One region of the Paenibacillus sp. FSL K6-1122 genome, then DNA from elsewhere that is predicted to be linked to it. Evidence: predicted binding sites of a transcription regulator. Region 1 holds the regulator's gene; the other holds the start of a gene.
The links. The regulator CtsR, encoded in region 1, represses protease genes until heat stress. The targets are predictions, from matches to a motif close to ATGGTCAATAAAGGTCAAACA.

Region 1 (8,205 bases):
ACCCGGATCTCCGCCCACCAGAACGAGTGAACCCGGAACGATTCCGCCACCCAATACCCGGTTCAACTCTCCGATTCCAGTCTGTACACGCGGTTCCTGACCGCTATCTATATCTATGATAGGAAGCGGTTTATCTTTACTGTCAAACAGAGGAGAATTTCTCCCTTGTGTTTTGACCACCGTCTCTGTTTCTTCCACCATTGAATTCCATGACTGACAACCCGGACACTTACCGTACCACTTGGGGGCTTCATAGCCGCATTCCGTACATTGAAACTTGGTTTTAACTTTGGCCACTTCAGCACTCCTATAATTTAATTTTATAACAGCATTTTGCATTATTCGACGAATTTCACCCAAACTCCCTGACGTGCAGGGTTACTAAAAGTTTACCATTGTTTGAGATTTTTCGTAAAGGATTATCGCAAACTTTACACATGTTCCTGACATAATCATGTCCGTCTTCTGTCCAAATTGCAAAAAATCCTCCCCGGCCGAAGCCGAGAAGGATTTGATTAAGGATTATGGATCAATACAAGCTGAAGTTTAACTCCAAAGCTTGCTAAATATTATTTAGTTTCGATTTCCTCATTGGACGGAACGACCACGTCTTTTTTCGTAACAGACAGTGCACCGTTCTCTTCGTCGATGAGCAATGAATCCCCTTTGGTTACGTTACCTGTGAGCAACTCTTCGGACAATTTGTCCTCGATATGCTTCTGGATCGCCCGACGAAGCGGACGCGCACCGTAAGCTGGATCAAAGCCTGACTTCGCAAGGAAAGACTTGGCATTATCAGTGAGTTCGAAATCGACCTCATGTTCGAGCAGTCGTTTACGAAGTTCTTCACTCATAAGCGTAACAATTTCAGCGATGTGTTTTTCTTCGAGTGAGTGGAACACGATAATTTCATCAATCCGGTTAAGGAACTCTGGACGGAAGCTTTTCTTCAGCTCATCCATCACTTTCCCCTTCATGTTGTCATAATCTGCTCCTGCATCTACAACTGCAGTGAAGCCCAGTGTAGAGTTACGTTTGATCGCTTCGGCACCCACGTTGGATGTTAGAATGATCAGCGTATTACGGAAGTCAACGACGCGACCTTTTGAATCCGTCAGTCGACCATCCTCAAGCACTTGTAACAAGATATTGAATACTTCTGGATGTGCTTTCTCGATTTCATCGAGCAGGACTACGGAATATGGTTTGCGACGAACTTTCTCTGTCAGCTGGCCACCTTCTTCGTACCCAACATATCCTGGAGGCGCTCCGACAAGTCGGGAAGTCGAGTGCTTCTCACCATACTCGGACATATCAATCCGGATTACTGCATTTTCATCGCCGAACATCGCTTCAGCCAGAGCACGAGCAAGTTCTGTTTTACCTACCCCTGTAGGGCCGAGGAAAATGAATGAACCCATCGGACGTTTTGGATCTTTAAGTCCCGCACGAGCACGACGAACCGCACGGCTGACAGACTTCACTGCCTCATCCTGACCGATGACACGTTCATGTAGAATAGACTCCAGATTCATCAGACGCTGTGTCTCTTCTTCTTTCAGTTGGTTCACAGGAATTCCTGTCCAGCTGGCTACCACTTGTGCGATATCCTCAGGAGTAACCTCGGAATCGGTGCGACCTTGTTTCTCTTTCCACTGGTTCTTCGTTACATCCAGCTCTTCACGGATTTTTTGTTCCGTATCACGCAGAGCTGCTGCTTTTTCGAACTCCTGACTTTGAACTGCAGCGTCTTTTTCCTTACGGATATCTTCCAGACGGCTTTCCAGTTGTTTCAGGTTTGGTGGGATCGTGTAAGAGTTCAATCTTACTTTGGAACCCGCTTCATCAATCAGGTCAATCGCTTTATCTGGCAGGAAACGGTCTGTAATGTAACGGTCAGACAGTTTAACCGCCTGCACAATTGCTTCGTCCGTAATTTTCACGCGGTGATGCGCCTCATAACGGTCACGCAAACCGTGCAAGATTTGAATCGCTTCTTCCGGAGAAGGCTGATCTACAGTAATCGGTTGGAAACGACGCTCAAGCGCTGCATCCTTCTCGATGTATTTACGATACTCATCCAGCGTTGTTGCACCAATGCACTGCAATTCTCCACGGGCCAGAGCCGGTTTCAAAATGTTAGAAGCATCGATGGCACCTTCAGCTCCGCCTGCGCCAATCAAGGTATGCAATTCGTCGATAAACAGGACAATGTTACCTGCTTGGCGAATCTCATCCATGATTTTTTTCAGACGATCTTCGAACTCACCACGATATTTGGTTCCAGCGACTACAGAACCCATATCCAGGGTCATTACACGTTTGTCGCGCAATGTTTCCGGAATCTCATTTGCGATGATTTTTTGTGCAAGGCCTTCAGCAATCGCTGTTTTACCTACACCTGGCTCACCGATCAATACCGGGTTGTTCTTCGTACGACGGCTGAGCACCTGGATGACACGTTCAATTTCTTTACTACGTCCAATGACCGGGTCAAGGTTATTCTCTCTGGCGTATGCCGTGAGGTCACGTGCCAGACTGTCCAGCGTTGGTGTGCTGACATTGGCAGGTGTGCCATTATGGCTGGATACAGCTTCACTGCTGCCAAGCAATTGCAGCACTTGTTGACGTGCTTTGTTCAGGCTAATCCCTAGGTTATTGAGCACACGTGCTGCAACACCCTCGCCTTCACGAATCAATCCGAGCAGGATATGCTCTGTGCCTACATAAGTGTGGCCCAATTTACGAGCTTCATCCATAGACAGTTCAATTACTTTTTTCGCACGTGGCGTATATGCAATGTTGGTAGGTTGCTCTTGGCCACGGCCAATTAGCGTTTCTACTTCATCCTGAATTTTTTCCAATCCGAGTCCCAGGCCGATCAGTGCTTTGGCTGCGATGCCTTCGCCTTCACGAATGAGGCCGAGCAAAATATGCTCAGTACCGATGTTATTATGACCGAGACGGACAGCTTCTTCCTGCGCGAGTGCGAGCACCTTTTGGGCCCGTTCCGTAAATCTTCCAAACATCATATCTCCTGCACCTCCATGGTTTTGGATAAAACGAGGGTCATATAATGAAATAACCGTCGTATTCTTCATATCATTTTTGTTTGCAGCCATGCTGCGAATAAAGTCATTCGGCATTTGTACATGCCTTATTATATAAAAGCCGCAATGCGGCATGAAACCATAATTCAATACTATATCAGGCTAAACTAGGACTGCTTCGCTGCATTGATCGTATCACGAATCAACTGAGCACGGTATATGTCACGCTCATCTGTGCGCATATCTTCCCCGAATGTTTTCTGCAAAAATCCCGGCTGTGTCATCACATTCAATTCATTCATTACCGTGATGGACAGTCCATCCAACAATCCGAGATCCACGCCAAGGCGTACATCCGATAAGCGCTGTGCAGCTTCCTTGGAATCAACAATAGCTGCATGAGACAATATGCCATAAGAACGCATGACCCGATCCGTAATCCGAAGTCTGGAGTCGGTAATTAACCGTTCTCTCGCTGTACGTTCATGACCAATCATCTGTAACACAACACCATGCAGGTTCTCGATGACTTCCTGTTCGGTCTGTCCCAAAGTAATCTGGTTCGAGATCTGGAACAGGTTACCCATTGCCTCGCTACCTTCACCGTATATCCCTCTTACCGTCAATCCCACTTGGGAAACTGCGGTTAGAATACGGCCAATCTGTTGTGTCATCACCAGGGCAGGCAAGTGCATCATGACCGATGCTCTGACACCTGTACCTACATTGGTAGGGCAGCTAGTTAAGTATCCTCTGCGATCATCAAAAGCATAATCCACGTGCGCTTCAAAAGCATCATCTATTGCGGAAGCTTTCTCCCAGGCTTCTTTCACCTGGAACCCCGGATAGAGGCACTGGATACGAAGATGATCCTCTTCATTAATCATAATACTGACAGACTCATCCTCACTGAGAATAACCGCACCATTCCTGGATTCATTCGCAAGACTTGGACTGATGAGATGTTTCTCCACCAGCACCCGTTTGTCGAGTTCGTCAATATCGATCAGATCCAACGTATGAAAATCCCCAAAGGCATGAACGTCATCGTATTGAAGTACTTCGCTCAGCTTATTCAGCACCTCTTCCGATTGCTCATTGGAAGCCAGCATCGGAAACGGAACATGCTGAAGGTTGCGTGCAATCCGGACACGGCTGCTAATGACAATTTCGGAATCAGCCGCATCACTGCGCATCCAGTCGCTGAGCGCCTTATCTGTAAAGCGCAGATTAGGCATTACGCATCCCTCCTACTCATGACAAACTTTACTCCTGAGCTATTCCTTTTTCAAGTCCTCTGATCTGGTCACGGATCTGGGCCGCCTCTTCAAATTCCTCTTGTGCGATGCTCTCTTGTAGCTCACGCTTCAGATCAGCAATTTGCCGTTTCACCTTGATGCGACCACCAGCTCGTGCAGGCACTTTGCCTACATGGGACGTATTACCATGAACCCGCTTGAACAAAGGATCTAGACGACTGTCAAAATATTTATAACATGAACTGCAGCCGAACCGGCCTATCTTACTAAATTGTGCGTACGTCATACCACACTCTTCACATTGAAGAGCTTTTGCAGGTGGTGTTCCTGCCGATCCACTTTTGCCGGCTGGATCAAAATCAAGCAATCCGGACAACAAGTTGTGAATGGAAAACCCACCTGCTGTTCCAGGGATCATTTCCCCTTTTTCACGGGCACATGACTCACAAATATGGAATTCCGTCTTCTCTCCATTTACGATCTTCGTAAAATGAAGTGTCGCCGGACGTTTATTGCATTCTTGGCACAGCATATTGATGTACCTCCTTTGACCCCGATAGTTTTCATTTACCGAGCAAAGATATTAACATCGCCTTCAACATTCTGGCACGAATTTGATCCCGGTAAGGAAGTTTGACCAATATAACCTCTCTAGATACAGCAGCTCGCATCAACCCGGCTTCCCGCTTGTTCAAGAAGCGCGCTTCTTCCAATTGATAGATCAGACCTTCGGCAGCTGTCTGCCCGATCTCTTCACCAATACTATGGTGCAAATGATTATGCAGAGCTGATTGGGCCGGTAATTCAATGCGCTGTATGCGAACATAACCACCACCGCCGCGTTTACTCTCTACCAGGTATCCCTTCTCGAGTGTAAAACGTGTGCTGATGACATAGTTGATCTGGGAAGGTACACATGAGAATTGATCTGCCAGATCATTACGCTGAATTTCAACCATTCCTTCGGGACTTTCATGCAAAATACTCTTCAGATATCGTTCGATAATATCAGAGATATTACGCATCCAATCATCCTCCACTGTCTGAAACGTTAAGTCAATAAGGACCCACACGCCCCCACAGAGTACACCTTCTCTACCCATTTAACCAATCAGGGAAACAGCGAATCTTGCTTCCACAGGTGTCAACAGGAGAGCGAAGGAAGCACGAAGGTCCTTTAATATTCCCTTGATCCTCCGATGAAATGAATCCCGTATATTGGCGATCATGCATCAGATTGTAGAAAGAAAGCTACTTAAGTATTAAACCTTTAGTTGACTTTGACTTTCTTTGACTTTATAACCATTATAGCATATTTTGTGGTTTTGCCAAGTGGGGTCACTATTCATTTTTTACGATTTTACACGAAATATTCCCCGGACACAAAAAAACCTCCCCAAAATTGCTGGAGAAGTCCATTTGTCTTTCAATCACGCCGTATTTCTATATAAGCTAATCAAGTTAAATGGAGCAGTGGGAATAGTCATCAGAAGAAATCGAGCAAATAGGTTTCCCGTTCAGGAATCGCTTGTTCCAAAGCCTTGATTGCTGTGTTCGGTCCGTGAATTCTTCCGATTCGTGCCATTTCCGTGGGTCTGCGATATCCCATCAGCACCGCGGTAAGGGATTGAATATCCACCTTAATGATCTGATCATCAGTAATTGGCTCCGATGTTTTCCATATGGACGCTGTTCCGTTCATTGCCACGTTTAATTGCCATACCCCTTCATTCCATGGAGCGTGGGCATCCTCTACCTGAAGTACAATCTGCACCGGTGAGTCCTGGCTTGCAAATGGATACTGGGATATAAACTGCTCTACACTAACGATACGCGCCATAAAATAAGGTAGAATCTCCTGCTGAATCCGTGGGTTATCCAATTGGAAGGCAAGCGTGTCACTGGCAGGCGCCTGCAACGTAACTTCCTGGATCATGGAATCATGGTTAGCAATGAAGGTCCACAGCCCTTGCCTAGCCTCTTCATTCAGATAGATGATCTCTTTAATGGTAAACTTATTTTCCTTAACCTCATATAAAAGATAACCTTGTGCTGCATCAGCTTCATCGTAATATACAGCCTTCTGGCTGGCCCCATTAACAAGAACTGAATTCTCCCACCTTGCATCATCTCGAACCAGAGTTCCGTTATAACGCTCAGCATAAGCACTGTATACTTCCTTTAATATGCTGAGGCCCGGATCCCCACGCCGAATTGTTCCAGGTGTCTCTTTTTTCTGAGGCAAATGAGCTGTAGGTACTTTATAACGTTTAAATTCAACATACGTCTCCCATCCATACTTCCGATAGAAACCAAAAGAGAATGGATGCAAGAATGATATGCTCTGTTTGTTACGATTCATTTCTTCCAACGCATGCTTCAGCAGACCCGCTACCCAGCCTTTGCGTCTATACTCTGGCCAGGTGGCTACACCCGCAATACCGCCCATCTCGAACGATCTGCCATGAATATAGGTTTGAAAAGGAATGATGTGAAGTTTGGCTCCTAGCTGCCCGTCCTCATATACACCCCATATATCCTGTGACGAAAATTGACTGCGCCGTTTTTCTTTCTGTTCTTCACTCATTACTACTTGAAAAGCATATTCGGAGAGTGCCATCGCCGGTTCAAAATCATCTACCGTCAATTTCTGAATTTCCATGTTGTCCTACACCCCATTCGCTAGAGTTATATCAATCCAAATCATGGCCTGATATCTGATATATGTACCCCTTAGAGTGTGTCAGAGGATTCTTACAAAGTCAAATAAGAGATGCTTCCGCATCCCCTAAAATAAACAAATAAAAACCACCACCGAATAACATCGGCAGTGGTTCTTCGCTTGGCGGCGTCCTACTCTCCCAGGACCCTGCGGTCCAAGTACCATCGGCGCTAGAGGGCTTAACGGTCGTGTTCGGGATGGGTACGTGTGGAACCCCTCCGCCATCGCCACCAAACGCATAGCATAGCTTACATTCAGAGATCGTTCTCTGAAAACTAGATTCGAAACGAAACATGCGAATTACAACTTGCTAATTGGATAAGCCCTCGACCGATTAGTACTGGTCAGCTCCATGCATTGCTGCACTTCCACCCCCAGCCTATCTACCTCGTCGTCTTCAAGGGGTCTTACATACTGGGAAATCTCATCTTGAGGGGGGCTTCACGCTTAGATGCTTTCAGCGTTTATCCCGTCCGTACATAGCTACCCAGCGGTGCTCCTGGCGGAACAACTGGTACACCAGCGGTACGTCCATCCCGGTCCTCTCGTACTAAGGACAGCTCCTCTCAAATTTCCTACGCCCACGACAGATAGGGACCGAACTGTCTCACGACGTTCTGAACCCAGCTCGCGTACCGCTTTAATGGGCGAACAGCCCAACCCTTGGGACCTACTTCAGCCCCAGGATGCGATGAGCCGACATCGAGGTGCCAAACCTCCCCGTCGATGTGGACTCTTGGGGGAGATAAGCCTGTTATCCCCAGGGTAGCTTTTATCCGTTGAGCGATGGCCCTTCCATGCGGTACCACCGGATCACTAAGCCCGACTTTCGTCCCTGCTCGACTTGTAGGTCTCGCAGTCAAGCTCCCTTATGCCTTTGCACTCTTCGAATGATTTCCAACCATTCTGAGGGAACCTTTGGGCGCCTCCGTTACTCTTTAGGAGGCGACCGCCCCAGTCAAACTGCCCACCTGACACTGTCCCCGCACCGGATTACGGTACCAGGTTAGAACCTAGATACGATCAGGGTGGTATCCCAACGTTGCCTCCACGCAAGCTGGCGCTCACGTTTCAAAGGCTCCCACCTATCCTGTACAGATCGTACCCAAATTCAATATCAAGCTGCAGTAAAGCTCCATGGGGTCTTTCCGTCTTGTCGCGGGTAACCTGCATC
Region 2 (8,205 bases), 990 kb from region 1:
AAAATGGACAAGTGCATTGCTCGCAGCAGGAATTATTGTAGGTAGCGGTTCGGTGTGGCAGGACAGTTCGGTTCAGGCGGCATCGGTATCCTCGAAAGTGACAACCACAGCTGAGGTGACCCTGAAGTCGGGTGGAAAAACACTGACTCAAAAAGGACTTCTTCAAGGTGGTTCAACTTGGGTATCTCTTACGGCAGTTAAAGATGTGGCAGGTGGAACGCTGAAATATGATGCGAAAACCAAGTCATATACGGTAACAGCAGCCAACAATGCGATGACCGTTAGCCTGATGGATGGACAGCCAAACGTTTATATTAACGGTTATTACCCTCAGGTGGAAGCAAAATTGATTCAGGGTCGATTATATATCCCATTCTCGGCAATGAGAGATTATCTGGGTGTACAGGGGAATTGGGATGGCAAAACCAAAACGTTGACACTCAGCAAGGTGAAAGAAAATAACGTTAAAATTAAAGCGGCAACAGTTAATGTTACTGTAAAAAATGCTGAAGTAGATGTTCAATATCCGCAAGTGAGTGGACTTGCCAGCAAAGAAGCTGAAGCGGCGATCAACAAAGTGCTGAAAGACGAAGTGGATGCGTATGTAGCTGACTTCAAGAAACAGACATCTGAATTCGGCGGTGCAACAGCCAACCGTCCATATGCATTTGAGAGCTCTTATGTAGTGACGTACAACGAAAAAGGCGTGCTGGGACTCATTACACAACGATATGAGGATTATGCTGGCGCTCATGGCATGACATACCGTACGGGCCACAGCTTTGCACTGGACACAGGCAAGGAACTTACGTTAGATGATGTGCTGCAAAATAACAAAACCATGCGTGAGACGTTGAGTAAAAAAGTGGGTGAACAACTGAAAGCCCGCGGCGGGTACCTCGACGGTTACAAAGGGTTAAATAAAGATCAAGATTTCTATGTGACACCAACGGGTGTAGTTGTGTTCTTCCAGTTGTATGAGTATACGGCGTACGCAGAAGGATTCCCTGAAATGCCATTTACGTATAAAGAGCTTCTCCCTAAAGGCACAGAACCTTTCAGTAATGTATCTGGAACCAAATAAAGAATCATTATTGTGCACTCTTAAGTTTTCTTCCTTATAAAATGAAAAAAGAAGCCCCCATCATAATTATGATGAGGGCTTCTTCTCGTATAGACAACACAATTATATGTTGCTGATTACGTTAGGTGTTGATTATGTTAACGCATAGACCGTGGTCTACGTCACACTTAGATGCCTTGTGATCCTACGTTTTCGATGACTTTATCAATGATACCGTAATCGGCGGCTTCAGCAGCACTCATGAAGTAGTCACGATCTGTATCTTTCTCAATCCGCTCCAGCGGTTGACCTGAACGCTCAGAGATGATGCGGTTCAACGTATCACGCATTTTCAGGATGCGGCGAGCACGGATTTCGATGTCAGAAGCCTGACCTTGTGCACCACCAAGTGGTTGGTGAATCATAATTTCACTGTTTGGTAATGCAAAACGTTTACCTTTTGCACCGGCATTCAACAAGAATGCACCCATGGAAGCCGCCATACCTACACAGATGGTAGATACATCCGGTTTGATGAATTGCATTGTATCGTAAATCGCCATACCGGCTGTAATCGATCCGCCTGGGCTGTTGATGTATAAGTGAATGTCTTTCTCCGGATCTTCCGCAGCCAGGAACAACATCTGTGCCATAATGGCATTAGCCACTACGTCATTAACATCGCTACCAAGGAAAATAATACGATCCTTCAGCAATCTGGAGTAGATGTCGTAGGCGCGCTCACCCCGGTTGCTCTGTTCAACGACCATTGGAATAAAACTCACGTGAAAAACCTCCTTGGAATGTAAATGTTATTGGTGTTTATACTTAAACTGTTACCGTATTACCCACATAATAAACAATTCCAAACAAAAAGTCAAAGAAAGTCAAACTAACTTGCAAAAAAAAGAAACCTTTCCGGTTTCATTGGTTAAATGGGTTATGAGCTGTTAAATAAAAATGGCGCGCCCGCCAAGAATCGAACTTGGATCTCAGGCTTCGGAGGCCTACGTCATATCCATTGGACCACGGGCGCACATTAATTTGCTACCAATTTATGTAGCTTTCTAAATATATGACAGCAATAATGATTATAGCTCATGAAATATTTAATTGCAAGCAGTTCGTTGTGGTATTGGTTTGGATTAACCTAAAAATGATCATGATGAAGAAGAGTGGATAAAGAGTGCATTTAAGTAAATGCTATTAGAGGTTTTGGACATGCCGTATGAAATGTAATTCTGAGCGATATGTAGATTGAATTCATTTGTTTCTTCTATATATGGTATGTGTGAGCTAGTCCTAGATCATGGAAGTCTGGGATTGTGAAAATAGGCGCGTACAAACGCTGAATGCGTGTCGAAATAACACGTTGAAACACTTGCATGTCGCGTCAGTTTTAGGTAGAATAGACGTGGGACTTAAAAAGTTAACCCGGGACGTTTTAGGGCCACGAAAGAGAGCTTAGAACGAGAACTTGCGGGAGTGGAAAGCATGCGAACGATTTTAGAAGTACAAAAGCAGCTTCTGCCTGATCTCATGGATATCTTGAAAAAGAGGTATACGATTCTGCAACAGATCATGTTATCGGATGTGATCGGACGGAGAACGTTAGCTAATTCCATGCAGATGACCGAGCGGGTTCTGAGGGCTGAGACCGATCTGTTAAAGGCTCAGGGACTTATTGAAATTGACAGTGCAGGAATGAAGATCAGTGAGGCAGGGTATGATTTGCTGCAGCAGTTAGAGCCCGTAGCCAAAGAGCTGTTCGGATTATCCGAGCTGGAAGAGCGCATCAAGCAAGCCTACGGTCTGCAAAAGGTAGTTGTGGTTCCTGGTGATTCGGACGTTTCTCCATTTGCCAAAAGGGAACTGGGCAGAGCCGGAGCGAAGGCTCTCGGCAATATCATGAGTGACAACGACGTTGTCGCCGTTACTGGTGGTTCAACAACGGCCGAAGTCGCAGAACAACTAAATCCGCCAACATCGCTCAAAGGTGTCTGGTTCGTACCAGCACGCGGTGGACTTGGAGAAAGCCTTGAAATTCAGGCTAATACGATCGCATCCACAATGGCAAAACGGGTAGGGGCGCAATACAAACTCCTGCATGTACCGGATTTGCTCAGTGATCATGCCTATGAATCATTAATCCAGGACCCTAGTGTTCAGGAGATTCTGCAGCTGATCAGGCAATCACGGATTGTTATTCATGGAATTGGTGATGCCGTAGAGATGGCCAAAAGACGCAAACTTGCGACGGAGATTATAGATGAACTTCAGGAGCAAGGGGCCGTATCTGAATCTTTCGGTTATTACTTTAATGATCAGGGTAAGGTGGTACATACCATGCTTACATTGGGTATGCGACTTCAGGATATTGAACGAACCGATGTTGTGATTGGAATTGCAGGTGGCAAAAGCAAAGCTGCTGCTATACATTCCGTGTTACGATTTGGTCAGGAAGATATTCTGATTATTGATGAGGCTGCTGCCGAAGTCATCGTTGCTGAAATGGAATAAGGTTTTACTTTGTATCACAACTATTGTTGTCTTGACGGACTTCACCGTCTGTCTTGAATATATAAGTTTCATAAAAAATTAATCAAAACTTGGGAGGAACTTACTCATGATTAAAGTAGGTATTAACGGTTTTGGACGTATTGGACGCTTGGCATTCCGCCGTATTCAAAATGTAGCAGGCATCGAGGTAGTAGCAATCAACGACTTGACTGACGCTAAAATGCTCGCTCATTTGCTCAAATATGATACAACTCAAGGTCGCTTCGATGGCGATGTTGAAGTACACGATGGCTTCTTCAAAGTGAACGGCAAAGAAGTTAAAGTATTGGCTAACCGTAACCCGGAAGAACTTCCTTGGGGCGACCTGGGCGTAGATATCGTTCTGGAATGTACTGGTTTCTTCACAACTAAAGAAGCAGCTGAGAAACACTTGAAAGGTGGAGCTAAGAAAGTTGTTATCTCCGCACCAGCTACTGGCGACATGAAAACCATCGTTTACAACGTAAACCATGAAATCCTCGACGGTACTGAAACTGTAATCTCCGGCGCATCTTGCACAACAAACTGCCTGGCACCTATGGCAAAAACACTGCAAGACAAATTCGGAATCGTTCAAGGTTTGATGACTACAATTCACGCTTACACTGGCGACCAAAACACGTTGGATGCTCCACACCCTAAAGGTGACTTCCGTCGTGCTCGCGCAGCAGCTGAAAACATCATCCCTAACACAACTGGTGCTGCTAAAGCAATCGGTCTGGTAATCCCAGAACTGCAAGGCATCCTTGATGGTGCAGCTCAACGTGTACCAGTAGCTACTGGTTCCCTGACTGAGCTCGTAACTGTTCTGAACAAAAAAGTAACTGCTGAAGAAGTTAACGCAGCTATGCAAGAAGCTTCCGATCCAGAAACTTTCGGATACACAGAAGACGAAATCGTATCTTCCGATATTCAAGGAATCACTTTCGGTTCCCTGTTTGATGCAACTCAAACTAAAGTTCTGACTGTTGGCGACCAACAATTGGTTAAAACTGTAGCTTGGTATGACAATGAAATGTCCTACACTGCACAATTGGTTCGCACTTTGGAGCACTTTGCAAAAATGATTAAGTAATATCTGTAATAACATAGAGCGGAAACAGATGCTATATTGTTTCCGCTCTTTATATATCTACATTTTGCAAATTTCTCAAAAACACCAGGATTGACGAGGGATTTTAGCTCTTGATTGGTCCACCAAATACATGGGTGCGGAGGAAATACAGATGAACAAAAAAAGTGTACGCGATATCGAATTGACAGGAAAACGGGCTTTTGTCCGTGTAGATTTCAATGTGCCGCTCGAAGATGGTAAAATTACAGATGACAAACGTATTCGTGCAACGCTTCCTACAATCAACTTCTTGATTGAAAAAGGCGCTAAAGTCATTTTGGCAAGCCACATGGGTCGTCCTAACGGCGAAGTGGTTGAATCCTTGCGTTTGACTCCAGCAGCTGAGCGTTTGTCTGAATTGCTTGGTAAAACAGTTGTTAAAGCTGACGGTTCTGTTGGTGACGCTGTTAAAGCTCAAATCGCTGAACTGAACAACGGCGACGTATTGTTGCTTGAAAACGTTCGTTTCCACGCAGGCGAAGAGAAAAACGATCCGGAACTGGCAAAACAATTTGCTGAACTGGCTGACGTTTTCGTTAACGATGCGTTTGGCGCGGCTCACAGAGCACACGCTTCGACTGAAGGAATCGCTCACTTGCTTCCAGCAGTGTCCGGTTTGTTGATGGAGAAAGAACTTGAAGTGTTGGGTAAAGCAATCTCCAACCCTGAGCGTCCTTTCACAGCTATCATTGGTGGATCCAAAGTTAAGGACAAAATCGATGTAATCGACAACCTGCTGAACATTGCAGACAACGTAATCATCGGTGGCGGTCTGACTTACACGTTCTTCAAAGCACAAGGACATGAAATTGGACAATCCTTGCTGGATGACTCCAAACTTGATGTTGCTCTTGGTTTTATCGAAAAAGCGAAAAAATTGGGCAAAAACTTCTACCTGCCGGTAGATATCGTAGTGTCTGACGATTTCAGTGCGAAAGCAAACACACAAATCGTTGACATCGATGGTATCCCAGCAGATTGGGAAGGTATCGACATCGGTCCTAAAACACGTGAGATCTATGCTGATGTAATCAAAAACTCCAAATTGGTTGTGTGGAACGGACCAATGGGCGTATTTGAAATCGAGCCATTCTCCCACGGTACTCGTGCAGTAGCGGAAGCTTGCGCTGAGACAGAAGCTTACACTGTAATTGGTGGCGGTGACTCCGCAGCAGCAGCTGAGAAGTTCAAATTGGCTGACAAGATGAACCACATCTCTACAGGTGGCGGTGCATCGCTCGAGTTCATGGAAGGTAAAGTACTTCCAGGCGTAGTGGCATTGAACGACAAGTAAGTTTTAGTAGCCTATAGCATGAAGGAGTTGAAACCCATGAGAACACCGATTATCGCAGGTAACTGGAAAATGTTCAAAACGGTTTCCGAATCCAATGACTTCATTCAGGAAGTTAAAGGAAAAGCGGAAGTTGAAGGCGTGGAAACTGTAATCTGCGCACCGTTTACAAATCTGCCATCCCTGGTAGAAGCTGTTAAAGGCACAAAAATCAAAATTGGTGCACAAAATCTTCATTTTGAAGATAACGGTGCATTCACAGGTGAAATCAGCGGCGTGATGCTGAAAGACCTGGGTGTGGATTATGTCATTATTGGTCACTCGGAGCGCCGTCAATATTTTGCGGAAACCGATGAGACTGTCAATAAAAAGTTGCATGCAGCATTCCGTCACGGATTGACTCCAATCTTCTGCCTTGGTGAGACGCTTGAAGAGCGTGAAGCGAACCAAACAAAAGACGTATGCAAAGTGCAAACAGTAGCTGCTTTTGCAGGTCTGTCTGCAGAGCAAGCGGCACAAGTTGTTATCGCTTATGAGCCAATCTGGGCGATTGGTACAGGCAAATCCTCCACTTCCCAAGATGCGAATGAAGTTATTGCTTACATCCGTACGCTAGTGAAGGATCTGTACAACGAGACGGTTGCGAATGCAGTTCGTATTCAATACGGCGGCAGTGTTAAACCAGAGAACGTAACAGAATACCTCGGACAAAGCGACATCGACGGCGCACTTGTTGGCGGTGCCAGCTTGCAGCCGGCTTCGTTCATCGCGCTTGTTGAGGGGGCGAAGTAAGATGACAGCTCCAAAACCTGTAGCACTGATCATCATGGATGGCTTTGGTCTGCGTAACACGGTGGAAGGCAATGCGGTAGCGCAAGCCAAGAAACCGAACTACGACCGTTTCATGAGCCAATTCCCACATACAACGCTCACTGCTTGCGGTGAAGCTGTAGGTTTGCCAGAAGGGCAAATGGGAAATTCCGAGGTAGGTCACCTGAACATTGGTGCCGGCCGGATCGTATACCAGGATTTGACCCGTATCTCCAAATCCATTCGTGACGGCGAGTTCTACGACAATGAAACACTTGTCAAAGCCGTTCGCGAAGCGAAACAAAGCGGCAAAAAACTTCATCTCTACGGCTTGTTGTCTGATGGCGGCGTACATAGTCACATCGACCACCTGTTTGCTATGCTAGATCTGGCCAAAAAAGAAGGAATGAATGATGTATATATTCATGCTTTCATGGATGGCCGTGATGTTATGCCAGACAGTGGTAAAGACTTCATGCAGAAACTGATCGCCAAGATTGAAGAAGTCGGTGTAGGTAAAATCGCTACGGTTCAAGGTCGCTATTACGCGATGGACCGTGACAAACGTTGGGAACGGGTTGAGAAATCATACCGTGCCATCGTTTATGGAGATGGACCAAAATACACTGATCCACTCAAAGCGGTTGAAGAATCGTATGAGAAATCCGTATTTGATGAATTCGTTGAACCAACGGTTATCGTTAAAGCGGATGGTGAGCCGGTAGGTTTGGTTGAGAGCGGCGATTCCGTTATCTTCCTCAACTTCCGTCCTGACCGTGCGATCCAGTTGTCGCAAGTATTCACGAACCAGGATTTCCGCGGTTTTGATCGTGGTCCGAAGTTCCCTGTGGGCTTGCACTTTGTATGCTTGACTTTGTTCAGCGAGACAGTTGAAGGTTATGTGGCTTATTCGCCGAAAAACCTCGACAACACGCTGGGTGAAGTTCTGGTACAGAACAATAAAAAACAACTGCGTATTGCAGAAACTGAGAAATACCCGCACGTTACCTTCTTCTTCAGCGGCGGTCGTGATGTGGAGCTTCCGGGCGAAACTCGTGTACTGATCAACTCACCAAAAGTTGCAACGTATGATCTGCAACCAGAGATGAGCGCTTATGAAGTAGCTGACGCATGTGTTCGCGAGATCGAAGCAGACAAACATGACGCCATCATTCTGAACTTTGCTAACCCTGACATGGTTGGACACTCCGGCATGCTGGAGCCTACCATCAAAGCGGTTGAAGTAACAGATGAGTGCATGGGCCGTGTTGTGGATGCAGTACTTGCCAAAGGCGGCGTTGTACTGATCACGGCGGATCATGGTAACGCGGATATGGTGTTCGATGAGAAAGGACGTCCGTTCACAGC

Region 2: clpP (ATP-dependent Clp endopeptidase proteolytic subunit ClpP) is a predicted target of CtsR. The motif match lies at 1,937-1,957, and genes of this name have one in related genera.

Annotation. Positions count from the first base shown of each region.
Region 1 is NZ_CP150272.1:6,334,974-6,343,178, forward strand. Features, by position in the region: gene radA (DNA repair protein RadA) at 1-297, opposite strand, end outside; gene NSQ20_RS28375 (ATP-dependent Clp protease ATP-binding subunit) at 570-3,032, opposite strand; gene NSQ20_RS28380 (protein arginine kinase) at 3,218-4,288, opposite strand; gene NSQ20_RS28385 (UvrB/UvrC motif-containing protein) at 4,317-4,841, opposite strand; gene NSQ20_RS28390 (CtsR family transcriptional regulator) at 4,873-5,334, opposite strand; gene NSQ20_RS28395 (GNAT family N-acetyltransferase) at 5,796-6,971, opposite strand; rRNA gene rrf (5S ribosomal RNA) at 7,150-7,266, opposite strand; rRNA gene NSQ20_RS28405 (23S ribosomal RNA) at 7,346-8,205, opposite strand, start outside.
Region 2 is NZ_CP150272.1:182,836-191,040, forward strand. Features, by position in the region: gene NSQ20_RS00890 (DUF4163 domain-containing protein) at 1-1,084, shown strand, start outside; gene clpP (ATP-dependent Clp endopeptidase proteolytic subunit ClpP) at 1,252-1,848, opposite strand; tRNA gene NSQ20_RS00900 (tRNA-Arg) at 2,025-2,099, opposite strand; gene NSQ20_RS00905 (sugar-binding domain-containing protein) at 2,558-3,583, shown strand; gene gap (type I glyceraldehyde-3-phosphate dehydrogenase) at 3,690-4,697, shown strand; gene NSQ20_RS00915 (phosphoglycerate kinase) at 4,849-6,030, shown strand; gene tpiA (triose-phosphate isomerase) at 6,067-6,819, shown strand; gene gpmI (2,3-bisphosphoglycerate-independent phosphoglycerate mutase) at 6,821-8,205, shown strand, end outside.